4 regions of the Zhongshania aliphaticivorans genome follow, and region 4 is predicted to be linked to each of the others. Evidence: predicted binding sites of a transcription regulator. Region 4 holds the regulator's gene; each other region holds the start of a gene.
The links. Region 4 encodes sigma-54, which starts transcription at its own class of promoters, with help from an activator protein. Its sites were predicted from a motif close to TGGCACANNNNTTGCNNT; they were not measured.
Positions count from the first base shown of each region.

Region 1 (5,825 bases), 290 kb from region 4:
GCCACGAATTCACTTAATTAAACAAACCAATGGCGGGGTATCCAAAGCACGAAACACGGGAATCGCTCACGCCAGAGGTGAATACCTGTGTTTCCTTGATGGTGATGACCTTTGGGAACGCGACTTCTTAAGCGAAATATCTGAGCTTATAGAGCGCTTTCCATCTGTCGGTGCCTACTCTACCGCCTACTCACATCGCTTTAAAAGCGGACGAGATACGCCTGTTCTGCCGAATTTTCCAAATCAACTAAAAAACCACGAGCAGTTTGAATACGATTTTTTTGCGGTTGCCAGTCGCGGTGAAGTGCCGATCATGCCCTCTAGCTGCTGTATTCCCAAAGCGGTATTAGATGAAGTCGGGGGATTTCCTGAAGGAGAACCCATTGGCGAAGATCAAGACCTGTGGATACGCATCGCCTATCAATGGCAAATGGCGTATTCGCGCACTATATGTACTTATTATTTGCAGGAATCGGAAAACCGTGCCTGCATTAACAATGTGCCCGATGAAGAATGCCCATTTAGTCGTCGCCTCCTTGCGTATGCTGAGATGACCCAAGACAGCCGCCGCAAGGATATGATTAGAGTCACGGCCAATCATCTACTGCATCTCGCGCAGTTAAATATTCTGGCGGGGAAAAAAGTAGAGGGCAAGCGCTTACTGCGAGATACCAGAACGTTTATGTTGCCAAAACGCCGTTTGAAATGGGAGTTAAAACTGCTTTTTTCCTGAACACGAAAAGTGGACGGTAATTGGAAGCCTAGACTCCCAATTTAGCCATTTTCTGCTTGAGCACCTGTTCAACACTACGTTTGGCCATATCCCAGCAGAATTGCAGCCAAAAACAAATGCCCAATGTTTTAAAGCCGTCTTCCAGCAATAAAACCACCACATCAGTGTCATCCATACTAACGTCAATCAGCACCGATATTGTCCAACAGCTAACAGCCGGAATAGCGAATATAAAAGACTCACCAATAGCCTTGCGAAATAAAAATAACACCACAAACACCACGCCGCCGATAAGAAATTGCGGGACAATTTCTGGCACATTTAATACAGATGGAAAAAAGCTATCGTGGAGCATATAGGCGTCATCGATCAATAGCATTGCAGTGCATCCACCTATCCAGAAAGACGCACTCGTCCGGCGGCGCCCCACTGCCAAAAATTTTCGCAAGCTTACTGAGAAAAAGGCTACCCCGCTCGCCATCGCCATGAGGATAAGACCGAAGGTCGAGAGACCGCCCGCAAACCACGCACGACTGCGGCTCAAACTAGGATCGTCGGTCAAATCGGCCAAGCTCAAGCCCGCCTCTCGACTGCCTAACAAGACTAGCATTAAGCTCAATAACGTCACTATCAGCGATATGCTTAACTTGCCAAACGAAGGCACTACCATCAATTAATCCTCAGCTAAAACAGTCCCAGTGCTCATCGGATCACGCAGCGATCGCCATCATCTTACGCTCTAATCGGTCGTATTGATTCATTGGTAATGTAGCCAAAAGTAAAGTACAGGCAGTGGTCACTGCTGTTTTAGTAAACTCTTTCAACAAAATACGGCTGTCTGATTTATACGCCAAGGCTAGCAGCGTAGTCGCACTTTCCGAGTCCCGAGACTGCACTGCGCGACGGGCTAAGTAGCGATATTGATAAGCGCGTGCCAGCCCCTCCCACTTAGCGATAAATGCGGGGTCGATTTTGCGATTATTTTCAACCGAGCGCTCCCAAGACTCGAGCTGACGACGCCAGTTAGCAGACAAGCCTTCACCGTTTACACGGTACCAAGTCAACGCCTCGGAAAGACCAGCGAATTTCCACTTAGTTGACAGCGCAATACGCAACCAGCACTCAACATCTTCGGACTGACGAAAGCTTTCATCGAAATACATTGAACCGTAATGCCCCATTTCCGGACGGATAAACTCGATATCATTCAGGGTTGCGCGACGGATAACTGGTGCCGAGCCATTGCCAACAGGGTTGCGGCAAAATATATCCTGAGCAGAAATATCTTCACACTTGGGATGCTGACCGATACTCATATCCTGACCGTCGTCATCCATAAACTGAGACGCGCTGTAGCTGACGCCCACCTCTGGGTTTGCATTAAGATGCCCGACATGGAGCTCTAATTTGCGCGGATCCCAACGATCGTCGGAATCCAAGAACGCGACGTATTCGCCAACCGAGCGACACACGCCAGTATTCCGCGCGCCAGCGAGGCCGCGATTACGCTGCTGAACTAGCGTCACGCGCTCGTCGTCGCAGGCTTGAATAATTTCGGCGCAGTTATCAGGCGAACCGTCGTCGACACAAATCACTTCAAAATCGCGAAAGGTTTGTGCCAACACCGAATCCAGACATTCCTGCAAATAAGCGGCCGCATTATACATTGGAATCACCACGCTCACTTTAGGACGCTTAGTTACGAAAGTATTTTTGTTGCTTGATGTGTACTCAGTGTCAAAGAAGCTCATTTTCAGTAATCCTTGTATGTTAGTCGGGTCTATACCATATTGTTTGCAAGCCCTATGCCACCAACAATACATATATACCAAATTGATTATTAAAGACTTTTATTTAAAAAATCACTTGTAGCACTTCGCACCTAGCGTCTACTCCCATTTTGCGAAGCAATTTAATTCTCGTGCTGCCACAGCTGCACTATTTTTCGGACCAGCCCGGCCCTCGGTGGCAATGTTAGTAGGCACCGGCACCCAGCAATACCGCCGGAATAGTCTTGGCGGTGATCACAATATCGGTGAACAAGTTGCGCTCGCGGATATAACGTAAATCAAGATCAATCTGCTGTTCAAAGCTCAGGTCGGCGCGACCAGATACCTGCCACAAACCTGAAATACCGGGCAGTGCATTCAAACGCTGACGGTCATAGTCAGTGTATTGCTCAACTTCTGATATCAACGCTGGACGTGGACCGATCAGTGACATTTCGCCGCGCAGGACGTTGATCAACTGGGGTAGCTCGTCAATAGACAGCTTGCGGATGATATTGCCGACTTTCGTTACCCGGGGATCGTTAACAAACTTTCTGCATACGCCATCGCGGTCGCTTTCCATGGCAGCAACTTCGGCATGCAATTTTGCATCGGTGCTCATCGAGCGGAATTTGATCATTTTAAAGATCTGGCCGTCTTTACCAACACGCTGCTGGTGGAAGAATACGCCACCGCGACTCTCTAAAAGTATGGCCAAGCCAGTCATCAGTAGTAGCGGTGACAAAGCCAGAATCAATAAAGCGCTCAACGTGACATCGTAGACACGCTTATAAGCGTCGCGAACCAGCCAGTCATTAAACCGCTGAAGCTGAGCGAACAGAACAACAAGGAACGAAGGTAGGAAGGTATTAATTTGCTGTTTGATGGCTTGCATGGCTGTGTGCCCCTAGTAATAGATAAACTTGCTATTACTACTGCAACCGCTATGCCAAACCTAAAAATCGATATAACACACTGTTTTTATTATACTTTTACACAAAGCTTTTAACTTAACTCTTATGTCTAACCCAGTTTGATTTGCATTTTGCAAATCACATCAAGATCAAAATTTAAAACGAGAAACACTTGCCGACAATACTGTCATTTCAAGCAGCGTTAAAATCAGGCCGCACGACTAAGACCACGCCGTTTATCTGGACTCTCATTAACCTGGCCGAGCCGCCGCCGACAAATTATCCCCATCACATTATCAATCGATTTTCCGCCAAATGTTTTATTTAATATTCTGCGATCTAACTGGCAAGCACGATTCAATAAAGCCTTAACGGTGTGCTCCTCAGCTACCTGCGAAGCGTAATATTGCGCTAATTCAACACAGCGATAGGCGATAGCCAGTGATCCAATCTCATTCACGACGATAGGATCAAGGCTTTGGCAACGTCGAATCAGTTGATCCCATTGCTCAAAGTGTTGAACTAACTCCTTTGACACAAGCTCAGCCTGCACACGCCGCCAAGTTAAGACCTCATTAAGGCCCTCAATACTCCAATCGCTCGCGCTAGTAACCCTCATCCAAAAATGGATATCATCTGTATAATTCAGCTGCTCATCAAAATAGACCTGCTCTACACCCTGAGCACGGTAGCTAATCTCTTGAAGGCCCTTTAGAACTTCGCGGCGCATTACAGTCCCTGATGCATTACCAATGGCATTTTCACACAAGATATTCTCAAGTGTGCCTGCCGTTTCAGGACGGTATTTTCTGTAGGCCTTGCTGAAATCACAGTAGGATATGCACTCGGACTCGCTGTAACTCACCCCAAGGCCTGGATTTGCTGCCAGGTGATAAACATGCTTCTCGAGTTTATCGGTAGTCCAAACATCACCAGCATTAATAAAAGCAATCAACTCCCCTCTCGCGTGCGCAATACCTGTGTTTCTCGCCCTCGCCTCGCCAGCACCGCAATTTTTAATGACATACGACTGGTGAATATTAAGAGACGAGCTAACGCTAGTGCTTTGATTCAGCGCATCTGGCCCAACAATTATTATTTCGTAATCAGTAAATGATTGGGCTATCACTGACTGTAAGCATTGGCTGAGAAAGCGCGCATTACCGTCAAGGGTCACTATCACGCTTAGTAAGGGTGTAGAAAACATGGCCAACTGCTGGTCTTTAGGAGCTATGACATTATTTACGATGTGCATTTTTTTATCCTTGCGGCGATTCCGGTTTAAGTTTGGTTTAAATTGGCTCAGTAAGCGCCGGCACCCAGTAATACAGCAGGGATAGTCTTAACAGTGATCACAATATCGGTGAACAAGGTGCGCTCGCGGATATAACGTAAATCAAGATCAATCTGCTGTTCAAAGCTCAGGTCGGCGCGACCAGATACCTGCCACAAACCTGAAATACCGGGCAGTGCATTCAAACGCTGACGGTCATAGTCAGTGTATTGCTCAACTTCTGATATCAACGCTGGACGTGGACCGATCAGTGACATTTCGCCGCGCAGGACGTTGATCAACTGGGGTAGCTCGTCAATAGACAGCTTGCGGATGATATTGCCGACTTTCGTTACCCGGGGATCGTTAACAAACTTTCTGCATACGCCATCGCGGTCGCTTTCCATGGCAGCAACTTCGGCATGCAATTTTGCATCGGTGCTCATCGAGCGGAATTTGATCATTTTAAAGATCTGGCCGTCTTTACCAACACGCTGCTGGTGGAAGAATACGCCACCGCGACTCTCTAAAAGTATGGCCAAGCCAGTCATCAGTAGTAGCGGTGACAAAGCCAGAATCAATAAAGCGCTCAACGTGACATCGTAGACACGCTTATAAGCGTCGCGAACCAACCAGTCATTAAACCGCTGAAGCTGAGCGAACAGAACAACAAGGAACGAAGGTAGGAAGGTATTAATTTGCTGTTTGATGGCTTGCATGGCTGTGTGACCCTAGTAATAGATAAACTTGCTATTACTATTGCAACCGCTATGCCAAACCTAGAACCCCCTATAACACCATGTTTTTATTATATTTTTCAAAATCCACTCTAGTTAGACCCTTTATCCAGGACAGTGTGATGTGCATTTTGCAAAGCACATCAGGATAAAAACGTAAAATGAGAATCCTAATGTAGTTATACACTAAAGGTCAGCGGCCGCTCGACTTCGCCAGAATAGCGCTAACGCAAAACGATATAGCGACATGGCTAAAGGCAACGCGGTAAAGGGTATCTTTACGCGCAACGAACTTACGTCGCATCTCGCGCCAGAGGCACAGCACCGCGAATAATTGACCGATAAACAGACACTAGGAAAACTGTACTCACGACGCTATAAAGCCCAATCATACCCAGC
Region 1 covers NZ_CP014544.1:3,032,769-3,038,593, forward strand. The annotation lists gene AZF00_RS13425 (glycosyltransferase family 2 protein) at 1-733, shown strand, start outside; gene AZF00_RS13430 (DUF8692 domain-containing protein) at 762-1,403, opposite strand; gene AZF00_RS13435 (glycosyltransferase family 2 protein) at 1,444-2,400, opposite strand; gene AZF00_RS13440 (sugar transferase) at 2,708-3,397, opposite strand; gene AZF00_RS13445 (glycosyltransferase family 2 protein) at 3,625-4,671, opposite strand; gene AZF00_RS13450 (sugar transferase) at 4,719-5,408, opposite strand; gene AZF00_RS13455 (oligosaccharide flippase family protein) at 5,720-5,825, opposite strand, start outside.
Region 1: a site for sigma-54 is predicted at 3,437-3,454, ahead of AZF00_RS13440 (sugar transferase). Genes of this name have one in related genera too.

Region 2 (5,825 bases), 2.0 Mb from region 4:
ATAAGTGTTCGGAGTGCTGATTTTTAGGGATGCATTGTTCGTTGGGTGGCGTGGTAAAATTACACAAAATCAAACGTGCAAGCGTCAATACCCGTGTTATTCTGAGTTAATGGCGTGCTTTCACGGCATAGCAAAGGAAGTTTCTAAAAAAATGAAGGGGAGTGTTATGCGTAAATTTATATTGGGTGCAGCCGTTGCAAGTTGCATGTTGCCAACGATAGCGTCTGCAGCTGAAGAAGGCACATGGTATTTGAACCCTGCAATCGGCTACCAAGTATTTGATGGTTCGCGTGACTTAACCAGCACCGAAGTTGCTTTGTTTGGTGCTGAATATGTACTCAGCAAAGACTGGGGCATTGAATTGCGTGGTTTGTACAGTGTTGCGGCAAGTGATCGCAATATTCGTGCGCTGGATCAAAAGATTCTTGGTAGTAGCGTAGATATGCTGCGTTACTTCAGCAATGACAGTAAGTTCACCCCTTACCTCGCTGGTGGTATGGGTGTTATTGAAGCGGATTATGAAAGTGGCCGCTACGACAGCCAGACCCAGTTAAACGTGGGTGGTGGTGTACGTTATACAATTGATGAAAACTGGTCGGTTCGTGGTGACACGCGCTTGGTTTATGGTACTGACCACGAAACTCGTGACGGCAATGCCTCGATTGGCTTGAGCTACGCTTTTGGTGGCACATCTGTTGCCAAGCCCGCGCCAAAGCCAATGATGTCTGATTCTGATGCCGATGGTGTTGAAGATGGTATTGACCAGTGCCCAGGTACTCCAGCTGGTGTTGCTGTCGACGCTAAGGGCTGCGCTTTGGATAAAGACGGTGACGGCGTGCCAAACTACCGTGACAAGTGTCCAAATACCCCAGCAGGTCGTCAAGTTGATAAATTCGGTTGCAAGTTTGTAATCAAACACTCCGAAAGCATCAAGTTGGAAATCAACTTCCCTAACAACTCTGACGCCATTCCGGTTGCCTATGCCTCAGAGCTGAAAAAGGTCGCTGAGTTCATGACCAAGTTTACTGGTGTGAAAGCAGTTGTTGAAGGTCATGCCGACAGCAATGGCGCCGCCGCTTATAACAAGCAGCTGTCACAGCGTCGTGCAGACTCTGTACGCAACGCGCTGATTCGCGATTACAATATTGCGGAAAATCGTCTGAGTGCAGTTGGTTATGGTGAAGAGCGTCCGATTGCTGATAACAGAACTGCGGATGGCCGTCGTGCTAACCGCCGTGTTGTTGCGGTAATGCAGGCAGAAGTTACTGAATAAGCTTCGGTAATCTCATGGAAAAGGGGCTTCGGCCCCTTTTTTATACTCAAATAAAATGGCACCGCCGCCGCGATCCAAATACACCTCGCCGTAAATACATGTCCCAGCTGTCAGCTTATTCTTAAAGTGCGTCACTCCTTAAGTTAATTACAAGCCTAGAGCTTCAGTCTGCGCTCGCCCGACTTACGCTAAAACTCCCCGTGTTTAACGCTATGTTTCCAGTGCTTTGTGCCATGGCCTCGCTCTTTTGTGGGTCTTCAGTTAACTGGCACGGTTCTTGTAGATCTTAATTAGATAGCGCCGTAAATAGCCCATAAATCACCATAATGGTGCGCTTGGCGGCGGCTTGCAATTGTCCGCATGCTCTAATTTGGTGCTGCGGTGATGAGGGGAGATGTAGATGATCTTTGGGCGTAAGAATAGAAAGCCAATCACAATTACTGATAAGAAAGTTGTCGAATGGAAATACGCGGTATGCGGGTATTGCTCCACAGGCTGCTCAATTGAGGTTGGATTGAATGCCGAAGGCAAGCCAGTGACCAGTCGTGGCAAAGGCAATGCGCCCGTTAATCAGGGCAAGTTGTGTATAAAAGGCATTTTTGAGCACGAATTGAGTGATAGCGCTGGGCGCGGTGTAGAACCGCTCATTCGCAATAAAATATACGATGCTTTTCAGCCCACCAGTTGGGATACCGCGCTGGATAAAACCGCCGCCGAGTTCATGCGCATACAAGAAAAATACGGGCGCGATAGTGTCGCGGTAGTATCTACCGGGCAATTGTTGACCGAGGAATTTTACACGCTGGGAAAATTAGTGCGGGGCGTGATCGGCACTAATAACTACGACGGCAACACGACCTTGTGCATGGCCTCTGCGGTTTCGGGCTATAAGCGCTCCTTTGGTGCCGACGGCCCGCCAGGGTGCTACGACGATTTTGAAAGCACTCACTGTTTAATGGCCTTTGGCTCCAATTTGCCAGAGCAGCACCCTATTATTTATTGGCGCTTGAAAGAAGCGCTGGAAAAACGCAAATTCCCACTGATTGTGGTGGACCCGAGGGTCACCATGTTCGCTCAGTTTGCCGATATTCATTTGCCGATTACTCCCGGTACTGATCTCGTTCTACTAAATGCCCTTGCCCACGTTATCTTGGCCGAAGGCCTGCAAGATGAGGCTTATATTGAAGCCCACTGCAATGGCTTTGATGAATTGAAAGCTACGGTTGCCAAATACGATCCCGTTACCGCCTCGCGGATCTGCGGTATCGATGCCGATATGATTAAAAACGTAGCCCGAATTTATGCTAAGGCGCCGTCGGCGATGAGCATCTGGACTATGGGGATTAACCAGAGTACCCATGGTACCGATGGTGTATGCGGCATCAATAACCTCAATTTGATTACCGGTAATATTGGTATTCCCGGCGGCACCAGCCTGTCTATTACCGGCCAGTGCAATGCCATGGGCACACGGGAGTGGTCGTCATGCTCTGGGCTGCCCGGCTACCGCGCTCTTGAAAAACAAGAGCACCGCGACGAGGTGGCTAAATTTTGGGGTATTGACGAAAGCTTCTTCCCTGCTAAGCGCGGCTTGCAGCAAACGGATATTTTTCCCGCGATCGAATCGGGAGAAATCAAAGCGCTGTGGATTGTTGCGACCAATCCCTTAACGTCTATGCCCAACCAACCTCGCATTAAAAAGGCCTTAGAAAAGCTGGAATTTATGGTGGTACAAGACGGCTATAAGGACTGTGAAACGGTTAATTTCGCCCATGTTTATTTCCCCGCTGCGGTTTGGGGTGAAAAGGAGGGGGTGCTGACTAACACCGAGCGCAGAGTGAATTTAGTGCGTAAATTCGTTGAGCCACCGGGCAATGCCAAAGCTGATCACTGGATTTTTAATGAATTGGCGAAGCGTTTTGAGCGCGGCCGGGCGATGACCTTCCCAGACAGTACCTCAGATATTTTTGACGAGATGAAACAGTTATCTAAGGGCGCGGCGCGCAATCTCGATATATCGGGAATGAGTCATGACCTGATTGAAACCCAGCGTGGCATCCAATGGCCGATGCGTGAAGGCGACGACACCGGTAATCCGCGCTTGTATAGCGATGGGGTCTTTCCAACACCTAATGGCAAAGCCAATTTACTGGCCATGGATTATATCGAAGATAACGAAGTGCCCGATGATAGCTATCCGTTTTGGTTAAACAGTGGGCGGGTAATAGAACATTTTCACACCCGCACCAAGACCGGGAAAATCGGTAATTTGAATAAGTTTAGCCCAACGCCGTATATGGAAATGAATCCAGATTCAGCGCGTGAACTGGGCGTTAAACACCAGAGCTATGTGCGGCTGGTATCAAAGCGCGGTGATGCCGTGGTCATGGTTCAGCTCACCCAACGTGTGCCCCATAACATGGTGTTTATCCCGATGCATTATCACGATTGTGTGAATCGGCTGTCCTTGGGGTTGCTCGATCCATATTCCCGCCAGCCCGCGTTTAAGCAGTGCGCAGTGCGCATTGAACAGATCGATCAGAAAGAAGCAGGGCGGCTCAATGTGGAGCGCCGAGCGTATTAATTGGCGCGGCGTATAGTCGCGCAGAACACCTTGTAGTTTGTCATATTGTTTTTAGAGCAGCCTAGTACCAGCGGTGCGAGGCGTTCGACAAAGGGTCTTAAATATGTGGAAAGTTAGAGACGATGAACCCAGTTATGCCTTTCTTAAGGAGCCAACAGGCCCAGAGGTAAATTACTACGAGGCGCCCATCGACCTTATTGCCCGTACCGGCGGTGCCTTGCCCGCTGGTCGGGAAATGTTCATCAATGAAGAGCCGGGGGTGGGTAATAACCCCAATCGCAATAAACAGCACGCTTTTCATTTTACGGCGGATAACTGTATAGGCTGCCATGCCTGCGAAGCGGCATGCAGTGAGAAAAATGACAATCCGGCACACATCAGCTTTCGGTCGGTTGGCTATGTTGAGGGCGGCACCTACCCTGATTTTAAGCGCATGAATATTTCCATGGCCTGTAATCATTGTGATGACCCAGTGTGCTTAAAAGGCTGCCCCACACGCGCTTATACCAAACACGTGGAATACGGCGCGGTGCTGCAAGACCCAGAAACCTGTTTTGGCTGTGGCTATTGCACGTGGGTTTGTCCCTATAACGCGCCTCAGTTGGACCCCATAAAAGGTCAGGTCTCTAAGTGCAATATGTGTGTAGACCGCTTGGAGGTGAATTTAAAACCGGCCTGCGTTTCGGCGTGCCTGGGCAATGCCTTGAATTTTGGCGTTGTCGATGACCTTCCAGAAAATCGCGAACAGGGTAAAACGAGTATTCCTGGCTTCCCTGACCCAGAAATCACGCACCCTAATATTCGTTTTCAGCAAATCAAAAACATGCCCGATGAGGTCACTCGCCCAGATGGTATGGAGGTGAAATACCACAAGGGTGACGACGGTCAATATCGTCCGGTGGTAGATCAGAAGAAGGGCGTAGAGAAAAAGTGGAGCCTGGCCAAACTCAGCTCACGTGAGAATCCCTTGGTCATATTTACCCTTGTTAGCCAGACTTCGCTAGGTGCATTTTTATTGAGCTTCCTTGGCGCGCAGCTGGGTATTGAAAGCATTATTGCCCTGCGGGATTCGGTAATGTATATCCCGCTCATGGCTGTAACCGTTGGGCTTGCCGGTTTGGGAATGTTAATGTCGGCTACGCACCTTGGCAAACCATGGCGTTTTTATCGTGGCTTTAATAATTTGCGGCACTCGCCGGTGTGTCGTGAAGGCTTGGGCATGCTTCTGTATATGGTCTTTGCGGGCCTGCATTTACTCGCAATGCTGCCGGAGAACCGCGTGTTTACCGCCTTGTTGGGTGAGTGGGGTAGCTTTCCCGTCGTGGCCGCGACAACGGGCTATTTGGCGCTGATTGCAGGCGCTGTTGGCCTGTACTATATGTATCGCTGCTATCGTATTCCTGCGCGGCCCTTCTGGAATCACTGGCAGACCGGTAGTGCCTTTTTGGGTACCGCGCTTACTTTGGGTGGTGCTGTGCTCGGTGTTATTGGTGTGCCAACACTGATGCTAATTGGTGGCGATGGCTTGGCGATACTGAAACTGAGTCTGGTGAGTATTGTTATTGGCTCAGCTTTAGAAGGTGTTGGTTTGTGGCGTCACGGCCTGGCAATGAGCAAGGCGAATAATGAAGGCAGCGTGTCTCATTATATTCAATGCACCTTGTTTGGTAAGAGCTATATGCTGCGCAATCTACTGACGCTCGCTAATCTGCTTCTTGCTGTAGCGCTGTTAAGCAGTGCTGAGCTTGGTGTTGAGACGTTGATGGCGAGCGCATTATTGTGCGGCTCGATTATGACGACGGCATTGATTGGTCGCTGCCTGTTTTATGTTTTAGTTGTGCCTACCACCATGCCGGGTGCATTCTTTTGGAAGAACAAAGACTTCGAAGAACATGCGCGGGATATCGGTTTGGCTAATATGCCGCAGGTTGGCGTTGTGGCGCACACGCATTAATCCGTTAGCGCAAA
Region 2 covers NZ_CP014544.1:1,168,995-1,174,819, forward strand. The annotation lists gene AZF00_RS05155 (OmpA family protein) at 167-1,273, shown strand; gene AZF00_RS05160 (molybdopterin oxidoreductase family protein) at 1,674-3,857, shown strand; gene AZF00_RS05165 (DmsC/YnfH family molybdoenzyme membrane anchor subunit) at 3,961-5,811, shown strand.
Region 2: a site for sigma-54 is predicted at 1,540-1,557, ahead of AZF00_RS05160 (molybdopterin oxidoreductase family protein). Genes of this name have one in related genera too.

Region 3 (5,825 bases), 180 kb from region 4:
CAGCAAACACGGTGTGCTGGTAGCCGTGTAGCTGATGCAGAAAAAGCAGTCCGCCAATAATGATTAGCAATGTATTGGCCATAACACTAAAGCGCTTGAAAGAGGCAGTTTTACGCCACCCGACTAACAGTGCCAACATGACAGTGAGCGCCGCGATCTGACCGACTTCGACACCGACATTGAAGGCGAGTATTTTCATAACGATACTGCCCTCGCCCATGGGCAGCTGTTGCAGCCGCGTCGACAAGCCAAAACCGTGAATCAAACCGAAGCCAAACACCATATACATCAGGTTTGGCGAGCCTACACCAAAATAGCGCTTAAAACCGTCTAGGTTCTCGAAGCCCTTGTAGCAGACGGTCAGCGCGATAACAGCATCAATCAGGAAGTAATTTGCCTGCACGAAATAAAGCGTGGCAAAGACCAGCGTAATCGAGTGGCCCACAGTGAACGCCGTAATGAATTTTATGATATCGCTAAAGCGGCTGAGAAAGAAAACAACGCCAAACAGAAAGAGCAAGTGGTCATAGCCGGTGAGCATATGCCCCGCACCCAACAGAACGTAATCTGGTAGACCCGCTTCTATCGCGCGCTGTTTATCTGCCTCAGACATGCCGTGGGCTAACACACTTACGCTACTGAGCATCGCCACTAGTATGACAATGAGCGCGTAAATCCGGCCTCGAATCATTGTTGTCGTCACTTCATACCTCCGCTTCACTTCGATGTAGCATACGGTATAAAGACGGCAGTACAAATAAGCTTAGCAGTGTCGACGAGAAAATGCCGCCAATTACCACAGTTGCCAGAGGACGCTGCACTTCGGTGATCGTATCATCATGAGGGTCAGGTCTTTGATTTATGATCCAAGATGAACAAAAAGGGGACAGATTTATTTTACGGTAGTTGGCGCTTAGCTAAGCCAACAGTGAGCTGACATAAAAACCTCCGGCTCCGATATTTGGCCATTCGGAATCCGAGTAAATGCTAAAAAGCAGGATATTAGCAGGGAATCCGTATTTACTCAGACGCAATCTGTTCAACAACTTGCCTGCGTGCACAGTCCACCCTCGCCAAAGAGCGAATCATAATGGCTGCTAATTGGCAGCTTTTACAATTTCCCACGCCCCTCAAGAACTTTCCTTGTCCCGCTAAATTCAACTGATTATTTATTCTAAGCAGCAATATTCTGTTCACACCAAAGCCTGTGGCACAAAAACTGCAAGACATGCATTTCTTGAAATTGCTATTAGCTATTGCTGAATTTCGACACCGTATCTAGCTGTAACGGAGTATATAAATGCGACATATATTAATTGTTAGTGGTTTTAGTGTTTTCTTAGCCGCCTGTGGGGGTGGCAGTAGTGGTGCAAGCTCCAGTCCTAGCACCCCAGATGGGGGCAATGATTTTGGCCCAGCCACCACAGGAAAATTCATAGACTCCCCAGTTAAGGGCATCTTTTATTCAACCGCCCCAAATACGACCACAATTGCTGATTTACCGCTAACCGATGCGACGGGTAACTTTGCCTACCTTGAGGGACAAACGGTTTCATTCTACTTCGGGTCGTTTAAAATTGGCTCCGCACTCGGTAATTCGATAGTGACACTTGATGATCTGTTGAGTTCAGGCAACGCCAAGACCAATGTCGCACGCTTACTACTGACTTTGGATGAAGACCAAAATCCAGATAACGGCATCAGCCTGTCGCAACTGGTTATCGACAAGGCATTGGCACTGAATGTCTCACTCAGCGATTTTGATGTAGACCCTACTGTATTTGATTCATCCGAGGCGAGCCTATTCGCACAGGATGCAAATGATGATGGCCGCGTATTAGTTTCCGCGTTAGATGCCGACGATCATCTTGAGAAAACCCGAAAAGATCTCTCTGACGGTACATTTGATTTTGACGGCGGTGCCGATACCGACGGTGACGGCGTAAACGACGTCGTAGACGCCTGCCCAGAAACCGCCTCTGGCCTGGCGGTTGACGCAGATGGTTGCGCGCTGGACGAAGCAGAGCAAGATAGCGACCAAGACGGCATTAAAAATGGCCAAGACAACTGCCCTGCCATCGCAAACCCAAATCAGCTTGATACTGACAGCGACGCCCGTGGCGACGCCTGCGACCTTGACGATGACAATGACGGCGTCCTCGACAGCGAGGAAGTCGAGAATGGTTCAAACCCCTTGCTGGCGGATTCAGACGGCGATGGCGTTGCCGACGGTGACGACGCGTTTCCTAGCGATAATTCAGAAAGCCTAGACACCGACGGAGATGGTATAGGGAACAATGCCGACGAAGACGACGACAATGACGGCTTAAGTGATGCCGATGAACAATCCCTAGGCACCGACCCGCTGCGCCCAGATACCGATAGCGACGGAGTCTCCGACAGCGAGGATGCCTTTCCCAATGACGCCACTGAATCTGTGGATACGGATTCCGATGGCATTGGCAACAATACAGATAATGACGACGACAATGACGGCCTAAGTGACGCAGACGAGCAATCCCTAGGCACCGACCCACTCCGCGCAGATTCGGATAGCGACGGGGTCTCCGACAGCCAGGACGCCTTTCCCACTGACCCCACCGAATCAGCTGATACGGACGCCGATGGCGTTGGTGATAATAGCGATGCGTTTCCGACGGACCCAGCTGAAACCAAGGATACCGACAATGACGGTGTTGGCGACAACGCCGACGCCTTCCCTGAAGATGACACGGAGTCGCTTGATACTGACGACGACGGCACTGGCAATAATGCCGACGCAGACGATGACAACGATGGCCTAAGTGACGCAGACGAACAGGCGCAAGGCACTGATCCACTGCTGGCCGACTCGGATAGCGACGGTGTGTCAGACAGCCAAGATGCCTTCCCCAATGACGCCTCAGAAACTGCCGACACCGACGGTGATGGCGTGGGCGACAATGCTGATGCCTTTCCTAACGATGCATCTGAAACCAGCGATGCTGACGGCGACGGCGTGGGCGACAACAGTGACGCCTTTCCTAACGACAGCACTGAGACGGTCGACGCCGATGGTGATGGTATTGGTGACAATGCGGATATCGACGACGACAATGACGGAATTCGCGACGACCTATTTCAATTAGTTGAAGCGACCATGGCCGACGTCCATGCCGCCTTGGCGGGCGGACTGGTTGATGAAAATGGCGAAGCGTTAAACTGTGTTGCCATTACCCAGCAATACATAGATCGCATTTTAGCCTACAACGACAATCCGCAGCCGAACGGCGGCCTGCCTATTTTTGGTGTGTTAGCGATAATGCCAAACGCAATCGCGCAAGCGCAGGCTTTAGATGCACTGTACGCCAGCGATGGCGGTATTGGCGACCGCTATCTGCACTGCATGCCAGTGCTGTTAAAGGATAATTACGACACATTTGATTATCCATCTACTCAGGGGTCGTATTCAATGTTAGGCCACCAAGCTGGGGTTGACGCTAACTCCGTGCAAGGCCTGCGTGAGGCGGGCGCATTAATCTTAGGCAAAGCAAACCAAGATGAATTCGCTTTCTTCACCACCGGTTTTTCTGCCCGGGCAATTCAGGTAAGCAACCCCTACAACACCTCGGAGAGCCCGGCGGGTTCCTCCTCTGGCACTGGCGCCTCCTTAGCGGCTAACTTTGCTTTAGGTGGCACGGGGTCGGATACTTGTCAGTCCATTCGCCACCCGTCTTCTGTCGGCGGATTGGTAGGGATTCGGCCAAGCTTGGGCGTTGTCTCTCAGCACGGTATTTTCCCGTTGGCTCACAGCCGCGATACCGGCGGCCCAATGACTCGGTCGGTTACCGACTCCGCACTGATGCTGACGGCCATGGGCAAGTATGACCCAAGAGACCCGAAAGCCGCGGCATTTCCTGCAGAAGACCGCCCAGAGACTTACGCCCAGTTCTTAGACCGTGATTTACATGGTCTAGCAGGCCGCAATATTGGTGTGGTGCGCAATCTTGGCGGTAATACCGATGCCACGGGCACCGGCCGCCAGGGCGAACTAATTGCTGAGGCCGTCGCCAAAATGAAAGAGTTAGGTGCCAATGTTTACGACATCTACCTCCCAAACTACAGCTCACTTAGCGCTGGCTCCAGCCATTATGATATGAACGAGTATTTTGCCGTATTTGAGTCGGAAGGTGGCACCAGTGCACGTCGCTGCGTAAGCAGTACGAGGGTTGCGCTAGACGGTGAAGAATCTGCCCATGACCGCGATGACCAATGCTACGGCCTAGAAGGGATTGTGGAAACAGGCCGTGTCGGCCCCAGAACCGCCGCACTGTTCGCGCTAACCGCAGCCGGTGACCCCAACCAAGCGGCTACCGCCGCCCAGCTACAGGCTATAGTCGACATGCGCGCCTATGTCACCGGTGAAATGGACCTTATTAAAGATATTAACGGCGATCCGGTTATTGGCCCCGACGGTGGCACAGTCAGTGTTGACGCACTTATTTTCTCACCCGGCCCCACGGGTGGTAGAACCTGTGATTTTGGGTCAACCACACAAATGGGCTCTATTGTTGTGCCAGTCGGCTTTGATGAATCAGTGGGTGTTCCCCGCGGCATGGAAATCTTTGTACGACAGTTTGACGAGGGAACCGGCATTGGTATTGCCTACGACTACGAACAGGCGACCAAACACCGTCAACCACCCAATATTGTCCCTGCAGTAACAAGTGAAATTAGCACCATTAGCGAGTTTAATGCCCGCGTGCACGCCGCTATCGCTGTTTATGCAGAACAACCGCCAGAAGACTTAGCGCCGGAGGCCTACCAAGCAGCACTTGAGGAATTGCTCGGCCCCCAGCAAACAGCCACTGAACAACCCTAAGCCGTTTCCCGCCATATAAGACGCGACACCCACAAAGGCCGGAGAATTCTCCGGCCTTTGTTCGTTTGAACACAGCAGCCTGGCCCTTTGTCTGTGCAGGGCTAATCCTCCCATTTTTATTTGACGCGAAGGTTTAATGCTAGCTCGCAGTAAATGCGATAGACCCGCTTATGATTCCAAGAGAAGCCTTTTACATTCCTGAGATAAGCGAAGCAGAGGCCAAAGCCACAATCAGAATATTGCTCTGTTAGCTGGATTAGCCATTCCGCAATCGCTTCGTCTTCTAACGGCATAATAGTACACTAAACCCATGGTTAGTCGCGTAGCGAAAAAGAGAGCACAATCAGGGAAGCAATTCTGGGGGTGTATAACCTTTCCGGCCTACCGAGGTACTCGACCGTTTTAGTATCAAAACGTATTTTTACTACACGTACAACATCTTACTCAGCAGCAAAATATACGAATAATGTGGGAGCATACAAAAAACCGCGATCGTTACACCCCCATGCTGACTTACCACGGCAAGAAGCCATCTTAGATATACGACGAATCCTATGACTAAACCTGGTAAAGCTACCTACCAACGACATCCAGCGCCAATATCTCCCAATTTTCAGTCTTAATTGACTCAAAATTAAGCACAGTTCAATAGACATGCCATCTAGCGTATTCTATGTGGAATAAGAACTACTACGAGTAATCGATGAAAACGCGTGATGTCTTTTCGTGGTCTATTTTTCCGGTGACGGTTGCCGTTGTGCTGTTGGGTGGGGTTTGGGCAATTGATGCCGGCCATGCGCCGAGTCTGGTCGCTGGCATCGGAACATTTACGAGCTTGGTATTGGTGGTGACATTAGAGCGCTTACTGCCTTATCGCAAGGAATGGAATCAATCCCAAGGTGACCTGCAGGCAGATTTACTGTATCTACCTAGCTATTTCGGCATTAACGCGCTGGTACAACCC
Region 3 covers NZ_CP014544.1:3,503,736-3,509,560, forward strand. The annotation lists gene AZF00_RS15540 (HupE/UreJ family protein) at 1-703, opposite strand, end outside; partial or broken gene AZF00_RS19815 (efflux RND transporter permease subunit) at 705-833, opposite strand; gene AZF00_RS15545 (amidase family protein) at 1,301-4,861, shown strand; partial or broken gene AZF00_RS19370 (IS3 family transposase) at 4,981-5,145, opposite strand; gene AZF00_RS15550 (sterol desaturase family protein) at 5,565-5,825, shown strand, end outside.
Region 3: a site for sigma-54 is predicted at 1,209-1,226, ahead of AZF00_RS15545 (amidase family protein). Genes of this name have one in related genera too.

Region 4 (5,825 bases):
GCCGGCGACGCCACCCATACTGGCTACAATCGGCATGAGTACCGCCAGCGCCACCACTTTTTCTATGGTGGCTTCAAATAAGTTGATAACGCCGGAGGCAATAAAGGCAGTGAGTAAATTGATACCAAGCCATATAGCCCGGCGCGGTGCGGTACTCCACACGGCGGCGAAGGTGTCTTCGTCTTCATCTAAACCCGCCATACTCATCAGGGAGTGGTCGGATTCTTCGCGAATAACATCGACCACGTCATCGATGGTGATACGGCCGAGCAATAGACTGTCTTCGCCAATGACCGGGGCAGAGACCCAGTCGTGGCGGGCGAAAAGCGTGGCGACCTCTTTTGACGACATACTGGCAGAGATCGGTTCCACCTCGGTGTCCATGATTTCCCGCACGGTCACGCTGGGGTCAGAGACCAGCAGTTTGCGCAGCGACAGTATGCCAATGTATTGATCGTTGCGATTGACGACGATCAGGCTGTCGGTCATCTCTGGCAGGCTTTCATGGCGGCGTAAATAACGCATCGCGACATCGAGGGTGATGTTGGGCCGCACGGTAATCGTGTCGGTGTTCATCAAGCCGCCAGCAGTGTCCTCGTCGAAGGACAAGACATGTTCTACGCGTAGGCGATCTTGATGGTCCATCGATTCCAGAACTTCGCGAATAACGCGGTCTGGTAATTGCTGGAGAATGTCAGCAATGTCGTCGGCTTCGAGACCTTCGGTGATGGCCGCGACTTCTTCGGCGTCCATTTGCCGTAGGAATTGGCTTTGGACTTCGTCATTGAGGTGTTGAAGGATGTCGCCTTCATTCTCAGAGTCGATAAGCTGCCACAAAACACTACGGATTTTGTGCGGCGTTGATTCAATTAAGTGGGCGGCGTCTGCTGGGGGCAGGCCGTTTAGCATGCGGCGAATTTGCAGAAACCCGCCAGAACCCAGGGCGTCGTTAAGGGTTTTTAGCTGGCTCTCGGATTGTAGCTTGTCTGCAGTCTGGGCCATACCTATCCCTAGCCTGAGCCGTGGTGGATTTGTGAGATATCTTGGTAATTATCCTTGAAAGCGCGGCGCGCAACAATCCACTAGCTAATTTCAGATGAAATAAAGTTTCTTACTCACCCTCACCAAAGCGTTGATTTATCAGGTCTTGTATTGCGCTCAAGGCCGCCGTCTCGTCGTTTCCTTCGCAGCGAACGTGAATGTCGCTGCCTTTTCCGGCGGCGAGCATCATCACCGACATAATACTTTTGCCGTCGACACTTTTGTCGCCAATGCGCAGGGTAATAAGCGAGCTATACGCACCTGTGGTGGCAACGAGTTTGGCGGCAGCGCGGGCGTGCAAGCCGAGCTTATTAATGATTTTGAGTTCTGCTTCGACCATCGTGTCTTCTCTAATTCTGGAGTTCGCGATGGCGAACTTGTAAGTCTGGGTAGGCGCTACGCATGGCCTCTGCCAAGGATTCAACCATATATACTGAGCGATGTTGACCACCGGTGCAACCAATCGCAATGGTGAAATAACTGCGGTTACTGGCTTCAATTTTGGGTAGCCAGGTTTGCAGGTATTGCAGAATATCGTGATGCATCAATTGCACATCAGGCTGTTTGGCGAGAAAGTCCTGCACGGCTTGGTCTCGACCGGTGAGGCTGCGTAAATTATCTTGCCAGTGGGGGTTGGGCAGCATCCGCAAGTCGTAGACAAGGTCGGCATCAATCGGCAGGCCGCGTTTAAAACCAAAGGATTTTAGCTGCACGGCAAGACGACTGGCGTCGACACCGAGAATACGGTCGCGAATCGCCGCGCGGAGTTCGTGTACCGTCATGTCACTGCTGTCGATTGCCAGCGAGGCTTCGACCACAATGGGTTCCAGTAAACGAGACTCCAGTTTAATGGCATCGGCCAGTGGCAGCGAGTCAGTGGTTAGCGGGTGGCGACGGCGAGTTTCACTAAACCGCTTGATAAGTTTGTCGTCACCGGCGTCGAGAAAGACGATTCGAAGGTGGGCGTATTGTTTGACCTGATCGCACAGGCTTTTGAAGCGTGCTAGGCCATCTTGGGCGTTGCGGGCATCGATGCATACGGCGACGTGCTGGTGCACTTTCAGTGGACTTCGTGACAGCTCACGAACCAGCTCGGGTAGTAGAGATACGGGCAAATTGTCGATGGCATAGAAGCCTTCATCTTCCAGCTGATGCAGGGCGGTACTTTTGCCGGAACCTGAGCGCCCGCTGAGGATGATGAGTTCCATTAGCTTTGTAGCGCTCGCTCAAAGAGGGCCTGGTCAGACGTGGCGCTGCGCAGCTCACTGCGAAAGCTTTCTTCATTGAAGGCCGTGGCAAGCGCACCTAAGACTTTAAGGTGCTCGTCGTGGGCTTCTGCTGGCACGATAAGAGCAAACACCAAGTCGACGGGCTGGTCGTCTACCGCTTCGAAATCGATGGCTTGCTCTAGCTTGAGGAGCATGCCGGTGATCGCGGTGCAGCGGCTACTGCGACAATGAGGAATAGCGACGCCGTGGCCAATACCGGTACTGCCCAGTCTTTCTCTGGCCAAGAGCTCATTAAATAATTCATCGGCGTCAAATTCGCTATTATCGGCGCTGATACCGGCTGAAATGAATTCAAGAAGTCGTTTTTTACTGGTAATGGACGCACCGCTGTGGGTGCGTCCTAAGGTGAGAATGGAATTGAGTATCATGGTTTCTTGCAACAGTGGTTTAGGTCAAGGGCCTTAGCGGCCGAGAGTTTTTTCTTTGTGTTTAATTAATTGTCGATCGAGTTTGTCGGTCAGGCTGTCGATCGCCGCGTACATATCCTCCGATTCGCAGGTGGCAAATAGGTCGGCGCCGGCGACGTGCACGGTGGCCTCGGCCTTTTGGATCAGCTTTTCTACTGACAGGGTGACGTCGGTATTAGTGATGTTGTCAAAGTGTCGTTGAAGTTTGCCGAGCTTGGTATTGACGTAATCGCGAAGAGACGGGGTAACATCAACGTGGTGACCACTAACAGTAATCTGCATATTTTGCTCCTTCATCGCTGAAAATAACTAGCGCCTCACGGCGCGTGTATGACGACAATGACCGTAACAGGGGCACTGCCACTATACCAGTCGTTTCCGCTCGTTTGAGGGCGGAATAACCAGTGATTCTCGATATTTTGCAATGGTGCGGCGGGCAACCTGAATGCCTTGATCGCCGAGTAAGTCGGTAATTTTACTGTCGCTTAGCGGTTTACGGGGGTTTTCTGCCGCCACCAGCTTTTTAATTAACGCGCGAATAGCGGTCGATGAACACTCACCGCCGGTGTCGGTTGATACATGACTGGAAAAGAAGAATTTAAGCTCAAAAATGCCTCTTGGGGTGTGCATGTATTTTTGGGTCGTTACCCGTGAAATCGTGGATTCGTGCATGCCAACCGCTTCGGCAATATCGTGTAAAACCAGGGGTTTCATGGCTTCTTCGCCGTATTCTAAAAAGCCGCGTTGGTATTCAACAATTTTGGTTGCGACTTTCATTAGAGTTTCATTGCGGCTGAGTAGGCTTTTGATAAACCAGCGCGCTTCTTGCAGATTGTCGCGGATATAGTCGTTATCACTGCTATTGCTGCTCTTTCTGGCCAGTGCCGCGTAGTGTGCGTTAATTTGAATTTTGGGTGCAATATCAGGGTTCAGCTCCACCAGCCAGCGATCGTCCTTTTTGCTTACAAACACATCGGGGACGACATATTCAGTTTCGTCGGCGCCAATGCTGTCACCCGGTGTGGGGTTGAGCGATTGCACCAGTTTTATGATGTCGCGAAGCTGATCTTCTTTTAAGCGGCAGCGACGCATTATCTGGTTATAGTCGCGATTGCCCAATTGCGCCATATATTGGCTCACGACAAGACGGGCTTCTTCAACTAAATAGGTGTCGGCGGGTAATTGCTTGAGCTGAATCAATAAACACTCTTGCAGGTCGCGGGCGGCTACGCCCGGTGGATCAAATTGCTGAATAAGATGTAAAACCGCATTGAACTCTTCGATTTCGATTTCGTCACTGGCAAAGCCTTCGACAAGTTCTTCTGCGCTGACCGTTAACCTGCCATTGTCATCGATGGCGTCGATGATGGCGTCGGCAATTAAACGGTCAATATCAGATAGGCGGCTGAGGTTTAGCTGCCAGCGTAAATGGTCTTGCAGGGAGTCGGCGCTGGAATTGCGATAGTCGTTGCTGTAGTCGTTGTCTTCCGCTGCCGAACCGCTGCCGGAGCCGCTGCTACTGCCGCTGGTTTGGTAAACGTCGTCCCACTGGCTGTCTACCGGCAGGTCGTCAGGGATGTCGCTGCGTTCGGCCCATTCAGTGTCTGCTTCGGGCTGCGGGGCTTCGGTCTCTTGGTCGCTGCTTTTCTCTGCTTTTTTGGGTTCGGCGGATGTGGGTTCGGTATTGACTTCAAAATCGTCGCTGTCATCACTGATTTCAAGCAGTGGATTGGAGTCCAATGCTGATTGTATTTCTTGTTGGAGGTCGAGGGTAGAGAGTTGTAATAAGCGAATCGCTTGTTGCAGCTGAGGTGTCATGGTCAGGCTTTGACCGACTTTGAGCTGTAGCGATTGTTTCATAGGCAGCGGCTTCTACAACGGGGTGATGGCAACACGAGTAATAGGTTTTACTCTACCGGCAACAATTATGCCTCACTCTCAGTGTAGTCGGGACAATCATCTCCTGCAATACCTGTGCCGACTCATTTACTCATTGCATAACTTATAAAGTAAATTTATCGCCCAAGTAAATGTCACGGACAATCTGATTACTTAATACGGTGTTGGCGTCCCCTTCGGCAACGATACGGCCTTCGCCAACGATATAGGCTTTGTCGCAAATATCGAGGGTTTCTCTGACGTTGTGGTCAGTGATGAGTACCCCAATGCCCCGCGCTTGCAAGTGCTTTACAATATTTTGAATGTCGTTCACCGAGATCGGGTCTACCCCTGCAAAGGGCTCGTCAAGGAGTATGAAGCTTGGCTCGGTGGCCAACGCACGGGCAATTTCAACTCGGCGACGTTCACCGCCGGACAGCGCCATACCCATGGATTTGCGAATATGGGTAATGTGAAACTCTTGAAGCAGAGCCTCTAATTTTTCTTTGCGTTGCGTACGGTTGAGGTCTTTTCGGGTCTCGAGGATGGCCATAATATTATCGGCGACGGTCAGTTTGCGAAAAATTGACGCTTCCTGTGGCAAATAGCCCACTCCGTTTTTGGCGCGGCCATTAATTGACAGTTTGGTTAGGTCGCGATCATCGAGGCGGATCGTGCCCCTGTCGGCATTAACGATGCCAACAATCATATAAAAGCAGGTGGTTTTACCTGCGCCATTGGGGCCGAGTAGGCCGACAATTTCGCCGCTGCTAATGGTGAGCGACACATCTTTAATGATTTCGCGGCCCTTGTAGGCCTTGGCGAGATTGCTGGCTTGCAGAACTGGCATGGTTAGCGCGATTCTCCGCTGGGGGCGTTGTCAGGGGTGGGCTTGGTCGTCGTGTTGTTGGCGTCACCGCCAGGCAAGTCGCCGTCAGGGATTGCTTGGGGTTGGAGGGTCATTTTTACTCGATTCTCTTTTTCTGTGGTGCCGCCGTCGGCCACCACCATTTGCTTGCGGCCGCTGTACACCACGCGGTCGCCGGAGATTTTGGAACCTTGATGGGTAATCGAGGCATTCTTTTGGAGAAGAATTTCCTCTTGTGCCAAACTGTATTCAATGCGCTGGGCGCTGGCGATTACGACCCCCTCTTTGGCCCGGGGCTGTTGTTCAAAGTAGGCGGGGCTGCCCTCGGCAATCACTTTTTCA
Region 4 covers NZ_CP014544.1:3,326,213-3,332,037, reverse strand. The annotation lists gene mgtE (magnesium transporter) at 1-1,002, opposite strand, end outside; gene AZF00_RS14765 (HPr family phosphocarrier protein) at 1,112-1,381, opposite strand; gene rapZ (RNase adapter RapZ) at 1,392-2,249, opposite strand; gene AZF00_RS14755 (PTS sugar transporter subunit IIA) at 2,249-2,698, opposite strand; gene hpf (ribosome hibernation-promoting factor, HPF/YfiA family) at 2,732-3,019, opposite strand; gene AZF00_RS14745 (RNA polymerase factor sigma-54) at 3,101-4,597, opposite strand; gene lptB (LPS export ABC transporter ATP-binding protein) at 4,740-5,465, opposite strand; gene lptA (lipopolysaccharide transport periplasmic protein LptA) at 5,468-5,825, opposite strand, start outside.